4 regions of the Cupriavidus sp. SIMBA_020 genome follow, and region 4 is predicted to be linked to each of the others. Evidence: predicted binding sites of a transcription regulator. Region 4 holds the regulator's gene; each other region holds the start of a gene.

Region 1 (3,213 bases), on a different contig from region 4:
TCTCCACGGGTGTGTTCCAGATGGCGTCGATCCCGCTCTATGCCTTCCTGGCCAACCGGGTGGACCTGCGCTGGCTGATGATGTTCGGCCTGGCGATGTTCGGCATCTCGATGTGGTACTTCGCACCTATCACGCACGATTGGGGATCGGCAGAACTGCTGTTGCCCCAGGCGCTGCGCGGCATGGCGCAACAGTTTGCGGTGGCGCCTACGGTTACGCTGACGCTCGGCAGTCTGCCGCCGGAGCGGCTCAGGCTGGCATCGGGGCTGTTCAATCTGATGCGCAACCTGGGCGGCGCTATCGGCATCGCGGCGTGTGCCACGGTGCTCAACGATCGCGGCAATATGCACTTCCTGCGCGAGGCGGAGCATCTCAACATCCGCAATGAAGCCATGGGTAACCTGCTGCAGAGCGTCAGCGAGCGGTTCATGGCAGCCGGCCACGACGCCCTCGATGCACAGACCGCCGCGCTGCGGCAACTATGGGGACTGGCCTGGCGCGAGGCCCAGACGCAAACCTTTGGCGACATCTACCTGTTGATTCTGGTGTGCTTCGGCATTGCCACGGCAATGGTGCCGCTGATGCGCAAGGTGGCCGCACCGAAGGCACCGTCTGCGGATGCGCATTGAGGAAACGGACGTGTTGAGTTGGTGCGGCGATTGGTAGCAGATATGCTCGATCAGCCGCAGGGCGAGGCCACTGTTCGCGCCAACAGGGAGCGGGTGCGTGCTCGCGGATGCTTGATGTAGATCAGGCTGCGGTCCAGCTGCCCCTCTATATTGGCTTGGCAACCGCAGCACTCGCCTATCCCACGGGCCCATTCTCCGGATCTGCCGCAGATGGAATGCCCGTAGCATCGGGATTCATACCTCTCTCATCAACTGGAAGCACGCACATGAAGAAGATCGCTACCCTCATTTTGCTGACGGCTACCATCTCGACGATGGCGTGGGCTCAGCAGGCCAGCCCCGGAAGTTCCGCAACGAATGATCAGTTGGTTCAGATGCGGTTGGAAATTCAATCCGCACGAAAGGAATATGATCGAAAAGTCAAGGAGGCGAAGGGCGTGTTTAATGAGGCGAAGAAGGCCGCTGCGCAGGAACGCGACACCGCGATTTCTGCAGCCCGCACCAAAGGTGGCCAAAGTTAGTGGGAATGGCTTATGGGGCCGTGCCTGGGGGTAGTGCCTGGGAATAGTGCCTTGGCCTGGCGCGTCCTGCGACGCCGCGACGTTCACGAAGTAGAGGGCCTTCCGCGATGGCTCGCTGCCTAAGGGGCGCGCACCAGTAGCACCGGCACCTTCGATTCCCGCACCAGACCCTCTGCCACGCTGCCCATTACCAGGCGCCGCACCCCGCGCCTGCCGTGCGTGCCAAGTACGACCACGTCGGCGTGGGCGCGTTGCGCCGCCGCGTTGATCATCGTGGCAACGTCGCCGAGCCCGAGCAGTTCGTCAAGCAGTTCCGCGCGGCATGTGACATGACCAGCATGAGCCCTCGCCTCGGCCTCGGTCAGCAGCTTGCGTCCGCCCTCAAGCAAGGCGGGGCGCAAGTCTCCCAGATTGCCGTAGCCCATGTCGTACTTGAGATAGCTGTTGTCGATCACGTGAACAATATGCAGGGTCGCATTGCACATTGCCGCGAGGCGCATGGCCTCGTCCAGGGCGAGATTGCCGCAGTCGCTGCCATCGATGGCGACGAGGATGGTCTGATACATGACATGGTCCCCTTGGAAGGACGCCGGTTAAGCGGTACCGGTGTGCGGGTAGATAGACGCCGCTTCAGCATAGGTGCGGGATGCGGCTGCCAGTTGATGCATGTCATGGGGAAGCTAATGGCACTTCATTGACTGGGGTCAACCTGCAAGTCCTGGTGGCCCCTACCTTGGAAAGACCGACACGGCCGTCGGATGGCGGATACCTATGCACAAGATCGAATTTGCCGGCGAAATGCCGGATTACTACCCGACCGGTCCCAGTCTGCAATGCTCAGCAACAGTGGACGGTGTGCCTGCGACATATGAGATTACCGCCGAGGCGCTCGAGGATCATTTTGGCGCCCGCTCATACCTCAGCGAGGATCTGCTGCCGGCATTCATGAGCAACCGCCAAGACATTGAGCGCGTTGCGGGCGCCTTGTTCGAGATGACGGAAGCGCGGCATATCGTGCTGCACAGTGGCCATTTCCGCTTCGCGTTGTAAAGCCGGACAGGGCCTGGAGGTACGCCATGGAGAAGTACTTGCGCTCGTGCCAACAGGCAAAACAGGCAAAACAGGCAAGGCGGGGGCGATGGTGGGCGCTCGCCGCTTGCGCGCTGGTGCCGTTCTGTGCCGGATGTTCCTCGGCGCGCAACCCGCTGCATCCCCCGAGGCCGCGCGCGGTTGCGCTCGCTCCCACGGGCCTCGAGCAAACGCAGGCGGCGTCTTCCTGGCCCGGCATAACTCAATCGTGGCGCAGGTCGATGCCGAAGCCACCCGCAAGTTCGCAGTCGACGATCCCCGCAGCATAGGCGAACAGCCATGACTCGGCTTGTTCCACGCTCTCGGGTGGGGCGGGCCAGTCAGGCGTAAACCGAATGCCGATGCCGCCTTCCGGGGCGCCAATATGGATACTGCCGCCGGGGTGGCCCGCAGCAATGGCGTCGGGGACAAAGAGTATGATCTGGAACCCCTTGTACGACCGTTTTGCTTCATGCATGGTTACGGCCGCGTCTCGAGTTGGTCGATGACCGCCGAGATGCCCGGGGCCGACCATACGGCGCCGACAGCGGCGCGGCGATCGGCCAGGGAGTCCACGTGCCCGCTCAGCGTGGCCGTGCCGCCCTCGACCTTCACAGTTATATGATGGGCCTCGCGCACGGCATGACGGCGCAACGCCTCTTCGATGCGTTTCTCCACGTCGGGGGACGCTGCCTTCTCGTGCATCCGGATGCTGTTGACCACGCCGATCACACCGCGCAACTGGCTTACCGTGCGTTCCGCCAGGTGCTTCTGGTAGCCCCAATCGACATCGCCCGATAGCGTCACCCACCCGCGCTCGACGCGCACCTTGATGGCATCTGCGGGCAGATGCACGTGCCATTGCAGGGCCTCGCGGGCTGCCTCGGCAACGGCTTCGTCAAGGAGTGCGCCGGGCGGATGTACGTCGAGCTTGATGATGACGGCACGTACGCCAGAGATTCGTTCCACGGCGCGCTCGGCGGCGAGCTTCTCCG
Region 2 (3,213 bases), on a different contig from region 4:
GGCGCCAAGCACCTGCGTGATCCAGCCGCCGAGCGCGCCGGCGAAACCATGGTTGACGAGGGTGGCGATCAGGATGCCGGCGATGATCGGCAGGGGCTTGCGATAGCGCGCGGCCAGCACGAGCGACAGCAGTTGCGTCTTGTCGCCCATTTCTGCGAGCGCGACGATGCCTGTGGAGACGAGGAACGATTCCATTTTTATAGGATTGGTACCGGGCCGCACACGCATCGCGAGATGCCAATGACGCACACCTTTCCCGGCCCGGCCAGAAAGGTATGGTCATCGGTCTCGCCAGGCGTTGGACGCTTGAGTCAGGCACGAAGCCCGCTCGGGTCCTGCGCTGCGTACGCCATAACCGTTGATGCTGGACACCACGGTCAAGTCTGTTGACGTACGCCCCTGTCTGCCGTATGCCGCATTGCGCGGCGTGGTGAGACGAGGGCGGCTACTCCCCAATGGAAGTCGCAATTGTACTAAAAGGCGGCGGACACTGTCCACCGCCTTTGGCATCGTTGCTGGGAAGTGCGGGTCAGGTCAGACCGGCACGGGCGAGTTGTCGCTGGTCTGGCGGCCGCGGAAGTCGGTCCAGCACAGGGCCTTGAAGTCGTACAGCTTGCAGCGGCGCGCGGTGCGGAAGTACCAGCGCCAAGAGAAATTCTCGATGATGATGCGGCCCGGCAGCGCATGCTCCAGCAGGGCCTGGGCGCGCTTGAGCCGGTACAGCGGCACGCTCATGTCCACGTGGTGCGCGGTGTGCTCCATGATGTGGTGGAGCGCGGCGCCGATGCCGAAGCGGAAACGCAGGTGCACGGTGGTCGAGACGAACGGCTGGGCCTTGGCCCACATCGGCTTGGTGTCGTACCACGCCACGCTCGTGTGCGTGTGGTGGACATACAGCACGAAGCCCACGGTCAGGTTCCAGATCAGGAACGGCAGCACGAAGCCGGCGCCGACCAGACCCAGGACCGACTGGTCCGTGGCCACGGCCAGCCACGCCAGCGCACCGATCCAGATGGCGCCGAAGGTGGCCACCAGCGTGCAGTCCCACATGAAGATCGCGCGGCGCGTGGCCATCTGGCGCTTGCTCGGGAAGAACAGCTTGAGCCACCAGATCTCGATCAGGTAATAGAGTCCGGCGCCAAAGCCATTGCGATAGATCCGCTCCATCACCCGGCGCCAGCGCGGCAGCGCGCGGAATTCCTCGAGCGAGTAGGGCGCCCAGACGAAGTCGAAGCCCTTGAGGTTGGTGTACCCATGGTGGACCACGTTATGGCCGACTTCCCACAGACTGTAGGGCGTGAGCGACGGCAGGAACGTCAGCCGGCCGAGCCATTTGTTCAGGCCGCGGCGGTCGGTCAGGCTCTGGTGGCAGGCATCGTGGCCGATGATGAACAGCCGGGCGATCACCAGACCCAGCAGCACGCCGAGGCCCAGCTTGGCCCACCACTGCGGCGCCAGCACCACGCCGGCCAGCACGGCGGCGAAGATCGCGTAGTCGAGCGCGAACAGCGTCAGCGCGCGGGCCACGCTGCGCTCGCCGAGCGGAATCAGCCAGCCACGGATGGTCTTGCGGTTCGGGAACGGGGCCTCGAAGGCGATGGGTTCCGGCAGGGGAACGCCGGCGAGCTTGCGGGGCGGGTGGGCAGGGTTGGAAGCCGGCTCAGCGGTCTGGGCCGGCGATAAATCCAGAGGTCGGGCAGTCATGTCAGTCTTTTTGGGTCTGTCTTGGCGCACCCGATAGCCGGGGGCGGGCAATGCGACAGCCTAGAAGGCTTTGATGACGATTGTGTTGATGCTGGTCAAGGCGGACGGGCGACAACCCGTATTTGCATGCCGTCCGTCGCCCAAAAGCGATCAGCCCGCCAGTTCCCGCGTGGCTTCGCCCATGATGTAGACGTTGTCCACTACGCGGTCGTCGCCCAGCATGGCAAACGCGAACAACTGCTCCTCGAGGGTCTCGGAGCGGCTGCTGCGGCGTGCGATCAGCGGCGTGGCCTCGGGGTCCAGCACAACGAAATCGGCCTCGCAGCCCACCGAGAAGCTGCCGATGCGGTCCGCCCAGCCCAGCGCCTCGGCGGCGCCGCGCGTGGCCAGGTAGAACATGCGCAGGGCGGTCAGGTGATAGCCGCCCATGCGCGCCACCTTGTGCGCCGCGTTCATCGTGCGGAACATCGAGAACGAGGTGCCGCCGCCCACGTCGGTGGCCAGCGTCACGTTCAGGCGGTGGGCATCGGACTGGTGGAAGTCATAGAAGCCGCTGCCCAGGAACAGGTTCGAGGTGGGGCAATGCGCCACGGCGGCGCCGCTGTCGGCCAGCCGGCGGCGGTCGTCCTGGTCGAGGTAGATCGCATGGCCGTAGAACGCGCCGGGGCGCAGCAGGCTGTAGCGGTCGTACACGTCCAGGTAGCTGCGGGCGTCGGGGAACAGCTCGGCCACCCATTTCACCTCGTCGCGGTTCTCGGCCACGTGGGTCTGGATGAAGGCGTCCGGATGGGCGCGCGCCAGTTCGCCGCAGGCGGCCAGTTGCGCCTCGGTGGAGGTCGGCGCGAAGCGCGGCGTGATGGCGTAGGCCAGCCGGCCCTTGTTGTGCCACTTCGAGATCAGGTCGGCGGAGTCCCGCGCGCCGCTCTCGGCCGTGTCGCGCAGGAATTCGGGGCAGTTGCGGTCCATCAGCACCTTGCCCGTGATCATGCGCAGGTTGCGGTCCTGGCTCGCGCCGAACAGCGCGTCTGCCGACGTGGCGTGCACCGTGCTCCAGACCATCGCCGTGGTGGTGCCGTTGCGCAGCAGCTCGTCGGTGAAGAACTCGGCCACGGCGCGCGCGTAGGCGGGCTCGCTGAAGCGGCGTTCCTCGGGGAAGGTGTAGGTGTCGAGCCAGTGCAGCAGGCCCGGCGACGGCGACGCGATGATGTCGGTCTGCGGATAGTGCACGTGGGTGTCGATGAAACCCGGCACGAGCAGCTTGCCGCGATGGTCGATCACCTCGGCGCCGGCCGGGATGTCGCGCGCCAGGTCCTCGTACAGCCCTACGGCGGCAATGCGGCCGTCCGTGACGAGCATCAGGCCATCTTCCCAATATTGATACGCCTCCTCATGGAACTGCGGATCGCGCAGGAAGTGGAGGATGCGGCCGCGGATGGCGCGGGTCGTGGCGGGATTGGGGGAAGTCGTGGTCATCTTCTCGTCTCAGGGGCGGCCGGACCTGGGGTCCGG
Region 3 (3,213 bases), on a different contig from region 4:
AGATCCCGTGGCTGATATAGCCGCAGCGGTCCGATTCGACGAGGTGTTCCGCCACGTCTTCCGCGATGTCTTCCGGCACGGCCTGGGCAACGAGGATGTCACGCGCCAGCCGACGCGCCGATTCGAGCTTGAGTTTCATGATGAGGGCGCTCTTGTTATGGCATGGCGATGGCGATCAGACCCAGCCGAGCCAGCGCCAGTACGTGGCCGCGAAGACCAGCATCAGCCCATAGCCGATGATCGTCAGCGGAATGCCCACGCGCGCGAACTGCCGGCCGTTGAAGGTGTCCGTGCCGAGGCAGACCATGTTCTGCGGCGCGTTGATCGGCAGGATGAAGCCGAAGCTGACCGTGAAGCCGAGCAGCATGGTCATGCCGACCTTGTTGATGTCGCCGGGCAGGGTCTGGAGTACCGAGATCAGGATGGGCAGCAGCGCGGCGGTGAGCGCCGTGGCACTGGCGAACCCCAGGTGGATCAGGATCAGGAACGCGGACAGCACCGCGAAGACCATCAGCACGCCATGGTCGGCGAGGCCGGAATGCGTGACCACGAACTTGCCGAGCCACTGGCCGGCCTGCGTGGTCAGCAGCGCGGTGCCAAGGCTGATGCCGACGCCGAACACGATCAGCGTGCCCCAGGGGGTGCGCTGCTGCATGGTCTTCCAGTCCATCACGCCAAAGCGCGGCAGCATCAGGATCACCAGGCCGACGAAGGTGATGGTCGCGGTATCGAAGCGGTGCAGCTTGCCCTCGGTCGCCCAGAACATCAGCAGGCCGATGGCGACGGCGGCGAGGCGCTTCTGCGGCCCGGTCATGGGCCCGAGCGCGGCCAGTTCACGCTGCACGGCTTCCTTGCCGCCGGCAATCGCGTTGGTTTCGGGCGGCAGCAGCCAGCGCACGAGGAAATAGAGCACCACCGACATGACAAGCGCCCACGGCGCGCCGGCGATCAGCCATTGCAGCCAGGTCACGCGCTCCCCGAGCAGCTTGTCCATGAAGCCGGCGGTCAGCAGGTTCTGCGCGGCGGCAGTCTGGATGCCGACGTTCCACACGCTGGTGGCCATCGCCACCATGATCATGATGCCGGCAGCGGTATTGGACTTCTTGTCCACGCCGAACGCGGCAATCACGCCCATCATGATCGGCACCGTACAGGCGCTGCGCGCCGTGGCGCTGGGCACGACCAGGCTCAGGATGATCGTGACGGCGATGGTGCCGATGAGGATGCGGCGCGTGCTGGTGCCGATGGCGGAGAGCGTGACCAGCGCGATGCGCCGGTCGAGCCCCGTCACGGTCATGGCGGCCGAGATGAACAGCGCGGCCGCCACCAGCGCAAGCGCCGTGTTTGAGAAGCCGGCCAGCGCCATGCCCAGCGCGCGCGAGGTGCCGTAGTTGACCGATGGATCGGCCACCGTTGGCGCGAAGCCGATCAGGCCCGCCATCAGCGAGGTGATCATGATCGCGCTGGTCTCGTAGGTCACCGCCTCGGTGATCCACACGACCACCGCGAAGGCAAGGATGGCGAGCATGCGCTGCCCGGCGACGGGAAGCCCTTCTGGCGTGGGTATCAGGAGTACCGCGACGAGCACGGCGAGGGCGAGGTACAAGCCCCAGTGGAGGGTCGCCTTTGGGGTGACGGGCGCCGAGATGGCGGCGGCGGGAGCAGCAGAGATATGCGAGTCAGGCATCTTTTACTTCCAAAGTGGATGAGCCTGTCGACGCGGTCGTCACGCAGGATCGCCGCGGTCGACTCATGCATTATGAGAAGCGTGCCCGCCTGTGCCAAGGGATTGCGTCAGCGTGAATTGTCCAGGATCAAGTCTCTGCGAGGTCAGGGACTGCGGACGACACACCGCGCGTCACGGTGGCGCAACGGGTTGCTGACATCGGGCGATTTCCGATGGCGCTGCGCGGCCTCGATCTGAAATAATTGGGGGCGATGTTGAAATCTTTTCGAACCGCCTTAACCGCCTTAACCAACGCTAACCGGACACCGACATGGTGACTCACCCAACACACATCCGTCCGTGCCTGCCGCTGGAAACAATCAGCAATGCACGTGACCTCGGTGGCCTCGTCGGCGCGCTTGGGCGCCGCGTGCGCCACGGCAAGCTGTTCCGCAGCGGCAATCCGGCGCTGGCCAGCGTGGCGGACCTGGACCGCCTCCATGCGCTGGGCCTCGACATGGTCATCGACTTCCGCTCGGCCGGCGAGAAGTCCCCGCAGGAGGCCGCCTTCGGTGAGCGCTTCCGCTGGATTCCCGTGCCGGTGCTGGAGGGCAGCATGGCGATGGACGTGCTGATGCCGCGCCTGCGTGACAGCACGCCGGGCCAGGTCCACGCCTTCATGGTCGATGTCTACCGCGATTTCCCGGTGCGCTACCGCGACGCGTTCGCCGGCTTCCTGCGCAACGCGGAGGCGGGCGGCACGCTGTACTACCACTGCACGGCCGGCAAGGACCGCACCGGCTTTGCGTCGCTGCTGCTGCTGTCCGCGCTCGGCGTGGCGCGTGACGACATCGTCGCCAATTACCTTGAGTCGAATCACTGGAACCGCCGCTTCAACGAGGCGATCCTCGCGCGCACCGACGCGCTGGGCGTGCCGCCCGACGTCATCATGCCGCTGCTCGACGTGCGGCCGGAATACCTGGAGGCATCGATTGCCGCCATCGAGCAGGCGCACGGCGGCCTGGAGGCTTACATTGCCGATGGGCTAGGCGTGGACATCGACCGCCTGCGCAGCCACTATCTGGAAGCCTGAGCGCCGCCGCTACCGCCACTACCGCCGCTATAGTCCGCCGCGCTCGCGCAGGATGCGCGCGGTGGACAGCGCGATCATGCCTTCCTCGTCGGTCGGCAGGACCAGCACGGGCACGCGGCTGTCGTCGCGGCTCACGCGCTGGGTGTTCGCGGCATTGGCCTGCGCGTCCAGCCGGACGCCGAACAGCCCGTCAAGGTAGGCGCAGATGCGCGTGCGCACCTCGGCGGAGTTCGCCCCGATGCCCGCCGTGAACACCAGCGCATCGAGCCCGCCCAGCGTGACGGCCAGCTTGCCGATCTCCTGCGCGGCGCGGTAGGCGTAGAAGTTCACCGCCAGCACCGCGCGCGGGTCGTTGCTGGCCAGCAGGACGCGCATGTCGCTGCTGATGCCGGAAATCCCCTTGAGACCCGACTGGCCGTACAGCATGGCCTGGATCGCGTCGGCTTCCATGCCC
Region 4 (3,213 bases):
ATGATCAGCACCCCCGCCACGGCCCGGACCACCGGCCGGCGCGACAAATGGCGCACATACCCCGAAAGCCCCGAAATCGCCAGCAGGTTTGGCAGCGTTCCCAGCCCGAAGGCGAACAGCACCAGCGCGCCGGACACCGCATTGCCGGCCAGCAGCGCCATCGCGAGTGCCCCATAGACCATCCCGCACGGCACGATTCCCCAGGCGAGCCCCAAGCCGAAGCGCCTCATGAGCGGCGTATGTCGGGCGAGGCCGGCGGGCAGCCTGATACCGAGCGCGCCCATGCGACCCACTACCCCCTGGGCCACGCGCACCGCGAGCGCCTCCAGGCGCGCCGCGCGCATGCTGCGCCCACGCAACAGCCAAAAGCCCGACGTCACCAGCATCGCCCCGCCTGCGCCATAGAGCCATCGCTGCACGGGCAGATAGTCCTGCTTCCATACGGTGGCGCCTACGGCACCCATGACGGCCCCCAACAATGCGTAGGTGGTCAGGCGCCCGGCGTGCATCGCCAGTAGTTCGACAAGCCAGCCGCGCGGCGAGCGATGGATCGTCACTGGCACGCGCACTGCCGCGCGCTGCTCGGCGGCCATCGCTATGCCGCCGCACATTGCGGCACAGTGGACGCCACCAAACAACGCAACGATAAAAACACTGAAAAGCACACCAAATGGCAACGGTCCCTCGCTTCCGCGTCACTTCACGCGGTAAAATTGACTTGTCGCGCCCCTGCTGCAATGCGCATCACCAAGAGCCCTCAATTGCTTACCTCCATTCCCGTCACCGAGATCTCGCCCCGCTGCTCCACGTGCGGGATGGGTCAGCTTTGTCTGCCGGTAGGCATGTCGCAGCAGGACCTCCTGAAGATGGACACGCTCGTGCAGGAACGCGTGCGCGTGCACAAGGGCGAAACGCTGTATCGCATGGGCGATCCGCTTACCGCCGTCTATGCCGTGCGCTTCGGCACGCTCAAGACGCACGTGACGCTCGAGGATGGCCGCTCGCAGATCACCGGCTTCCATCTGCCCGGCGAGATCGTCGGCCTGGATGGCCTTGGCGAAATGCAGCATGCCTCCGATGCCACGGCCCTCGAGGACGCCGAAGTCTGCGTCGTACGCTTCAGCGAGCTGCAGGCGCTGTCGGGTGACCTGCCCTCGCTGCAAACCCAGTTCCTGCGCTTGATGAGCAAGGAAATCTCGCAGGACCAGGTCATGCTGATGACACTGGGCTCGATGCGCGCCGAGGAGCGGCTCGCCGCGTTCCTCGTCAATCTTTCCGAGCGCCTGTCGGCGCGTGGCTACTCGTCTAGCGAGTTCGTGCTGCGCATGAGCCGCGAGGAGATCGGCAGCTATCTGGGCCTGAAACTGGAGACCGTCAGCCGCCTGTTCTCCCGTTTTGCCGAGGCGGGCCTGATCCAGATCCGCCAGCGCCACGTCAAGCTCATCGACATGGCCGGCATCAAGCAGATCTACAACCGATCCTGCTGAGGCCACCTTGCCGGCGGTGGTGCGCGGGCTACTCGAGTTCATCGGTATCGCTGAGCGGCGTCGGCATGGTGTAGAGCGTCAAGCCGCTCGACAAGGCGCAGAACAGCCACGCCAACAGGAATCCCACGGTGTAGATCGCTTCGCGCGACGCGTCGACCGGATGACCGAAGAAGTTCAGGTCACTGGGATCCACAATCGAGAACACCGTTGCCGTGGCCACGCCGCCGATCAGAAACGCTGGCCACATCACCCACATCAGCCAGCGCAGTCTCATGGCCGCCTCGCCGTGTCATTGACATGGGCGTCGGCGCGTGCGGCGGACCCATCCAGCTTTTCCACCACCAGCCCATGCCGCGCAGCATTGCGCACCGGCACGTCGGCGTGGGTATTGGCGAGCCAGATCGTCACGCCACAGCCGATCATCGCCAGCAGCGGGCCACTCATCAACAACCACGGCCACGGTTCCTTCCACCACGGCTTGATTTGTTGCGCTGTCATTGCCTACTCCTTGCGTCGATAGTTTCCTGGATGACCCGCACTACAGGCCGCGCGGCACGATGAAGCTGGTCGCTTCCTGGATCTGCGCGCGTTCCCGCGCATCGTCCACGCCCTCCCCCGTGACCGTGATGCGGATCTTGTGCGTACCCTCTGGCGCGTCGTCGATAGGGATACGGATACGCACGGGCAACAAGCGGTTCGACGTGGGCGCCAGTGTTTCCGCCGACTTGTCGTACTCGATGGTCAGCCCTTGCAGCGCCGCGCTCGTCGCCTGCACCCGGACGCGCATCGGAGCCTCGGTGGTATTGATCAGTTGCAGCCGGTACACGTTCTCGATCCATCGACCTTCGACCTCGCGGCCCAGGGCACCACGATCGCGAATGACATCGACCTTGAGCGGCGCGCGCATCGCCAGCGACCCGATAAAGCCCCCCACCAGCACCGACCAGATCACCGCGTAGATGATCGTCCGCGTGCGGAACAGCCGCCTGCGCGCCGCCACCGCCGACAGGCTCTTGCGCATTGCGTTCTCGGAGGTGTAGCGGATCAGGCCGCGCGGATAGGCCATCTTGTCCATGACCTGGTTACAGGCGTCGATGCAAGCTCCGCAACCGATGCACTCGTATTGCAATCCGTCGCGGATGTCGATCCCGGTCGGGCAGACCTGCACACAGATGCTGCAATTGACACAATCGCCAATGCCGGCGGCCTGCCGGTCTGTCTTGCGCGATCGGCTGCCGCGCGGCTCGCCACGACCTACGTCATAGGTCACCACGAAGGTATCGCGGTCGACCATCACGCTCTGAAAGCGCGCGTACGGGCACATGTACTTGCACACCTGTTCGCGCATGAAACCCGCGTTGCCCCAGGTGGCGAACGCATAGAACAGCATCCAGAACGACTGCCATGGCCCCAGCGAGAAATCAACCACCTGCCCGCCCAGCTCGCGGATCGGCGAAAAGTAGCCGACAAAGGTGAAGCCGGTCCACAGGGCGACCACCACCCAGAGCGCGTGCTTGGTCGCCTTGAGCCGCAGCTTGCGCAGGCTCCACGGGTCGCCGTCCAGCCGGATGCGGGCGATGCGGTCGCCTTCCACGCGCCGCTCGATCCACATGAAGATCTCGGTGTAGACGGTCTGTGGGCACGCGTAGCCGCAGAATAGCCGGCCCGCAATGGCGGTGAACAGGAACAGCGCCAGGGCCGAGATGACGAGCAGGACCGCGAGGTA

Evidence for each region. The regulator FNR, encoded in region 4, switches genes on or off when oxygen is low (the NO sensors DNR and NnrR bind a similar motif). The targets are predictions, from matches to a motif close to TTGATNNNNATCAA.
Region 1: the regulator FNR is predicted to act here: its motif matches at 1,845-1,858, upstream of SB751_RS14465 (universal stress protein).
Region 2: the regulator FNR is predicted to act here: its motif matches at 1,790-1,803, upstream of SB751_RS03120 (fatty acid desaturase).
Region 3: the regulator FNR is predicted to act here: its motif matches at 1,805-1,818, upstream of SB751_RS17420 (DASS family sodium-coupled anion symporter).

What each region holds. Positions count from the first base shown of each region.
Region 1 is NZ_JAWRWU010000006.1:233,918-237,130, reverse strand. It holds gene SB751_RS14475 (DHA2 family efflux MFS transporter permease subunit) at 1-629, shown strand, start outside; gene SB751_RS14470 (hypothetical protein) at 896-1,150, shown strand; gene SB751_RS14465 (universal stress protein) at 1,270-1,716, opposite strand; gene SB751_RS14460 (DUF1488 domain-containing protein) at 1,922-2,200, shown strand; gene SB751_RS14455 (hypothetical protein) at 2,442-2,696, opposite strand; gene SB751_RS14450 (BON domain-containing protein) at 2,699-3,213, opposite strand, start outside.
Region 2 is NZ_JAWRWU010000001.1:665,006-668,218, reverse strand. It holds gene SB751_RS03125 (TMEM165/GDT1 family protein) at 1-195, opposite strand, end outside; yybP-ykoY riboswitch at 260-466, opposite strand; gene SB751_RS03120 (fatty acid desaturase) at 535-1,704, opposite strand; gene guaD (guanine deaminase) at 1,855-3,177, opposite strand.
Region 3 is NZ_JAWRWU010000008.1:207,427-210,639, forward strand. It holds gene SB751_RS17415 (Ldh family oxidoreductase) at 1-139, opposite strand, end outside; gene SB751_RS17420 (DASS family sodium-coupled anion symporter) at 176-1,687, opposite strand; gene SB751_RS17425 (tyrosine-protein phosphatase) at 1,998-2,759, shown strand; gene SB751_RS17430 (acetate/propionate family kinase) at 2,787-3,213, opposite strand, start outside.
Region 4 is NZ_JAWRWU010000004.1:258,999-262,211, reverse strand. It holds gene SB751_RS10405 (sulfite exporter TauE/SafE family protein) at 1-677, opposite strand, end outside; gene fnr (fumarate/nitrate reduction transcriptional regulator Fnr) at 762-1,487, shown strand; gene SB751_RS10395 (hypothetical protein) at 1,516-1,761, opposite strand; gene SB751_RS10390 (hypothetical protein) at 1,758-1,985, opposite strand; gene ccoG (cytochrome c oxidase accessory protein CcoG) at 2,026-3,213, opposite strand, start outside.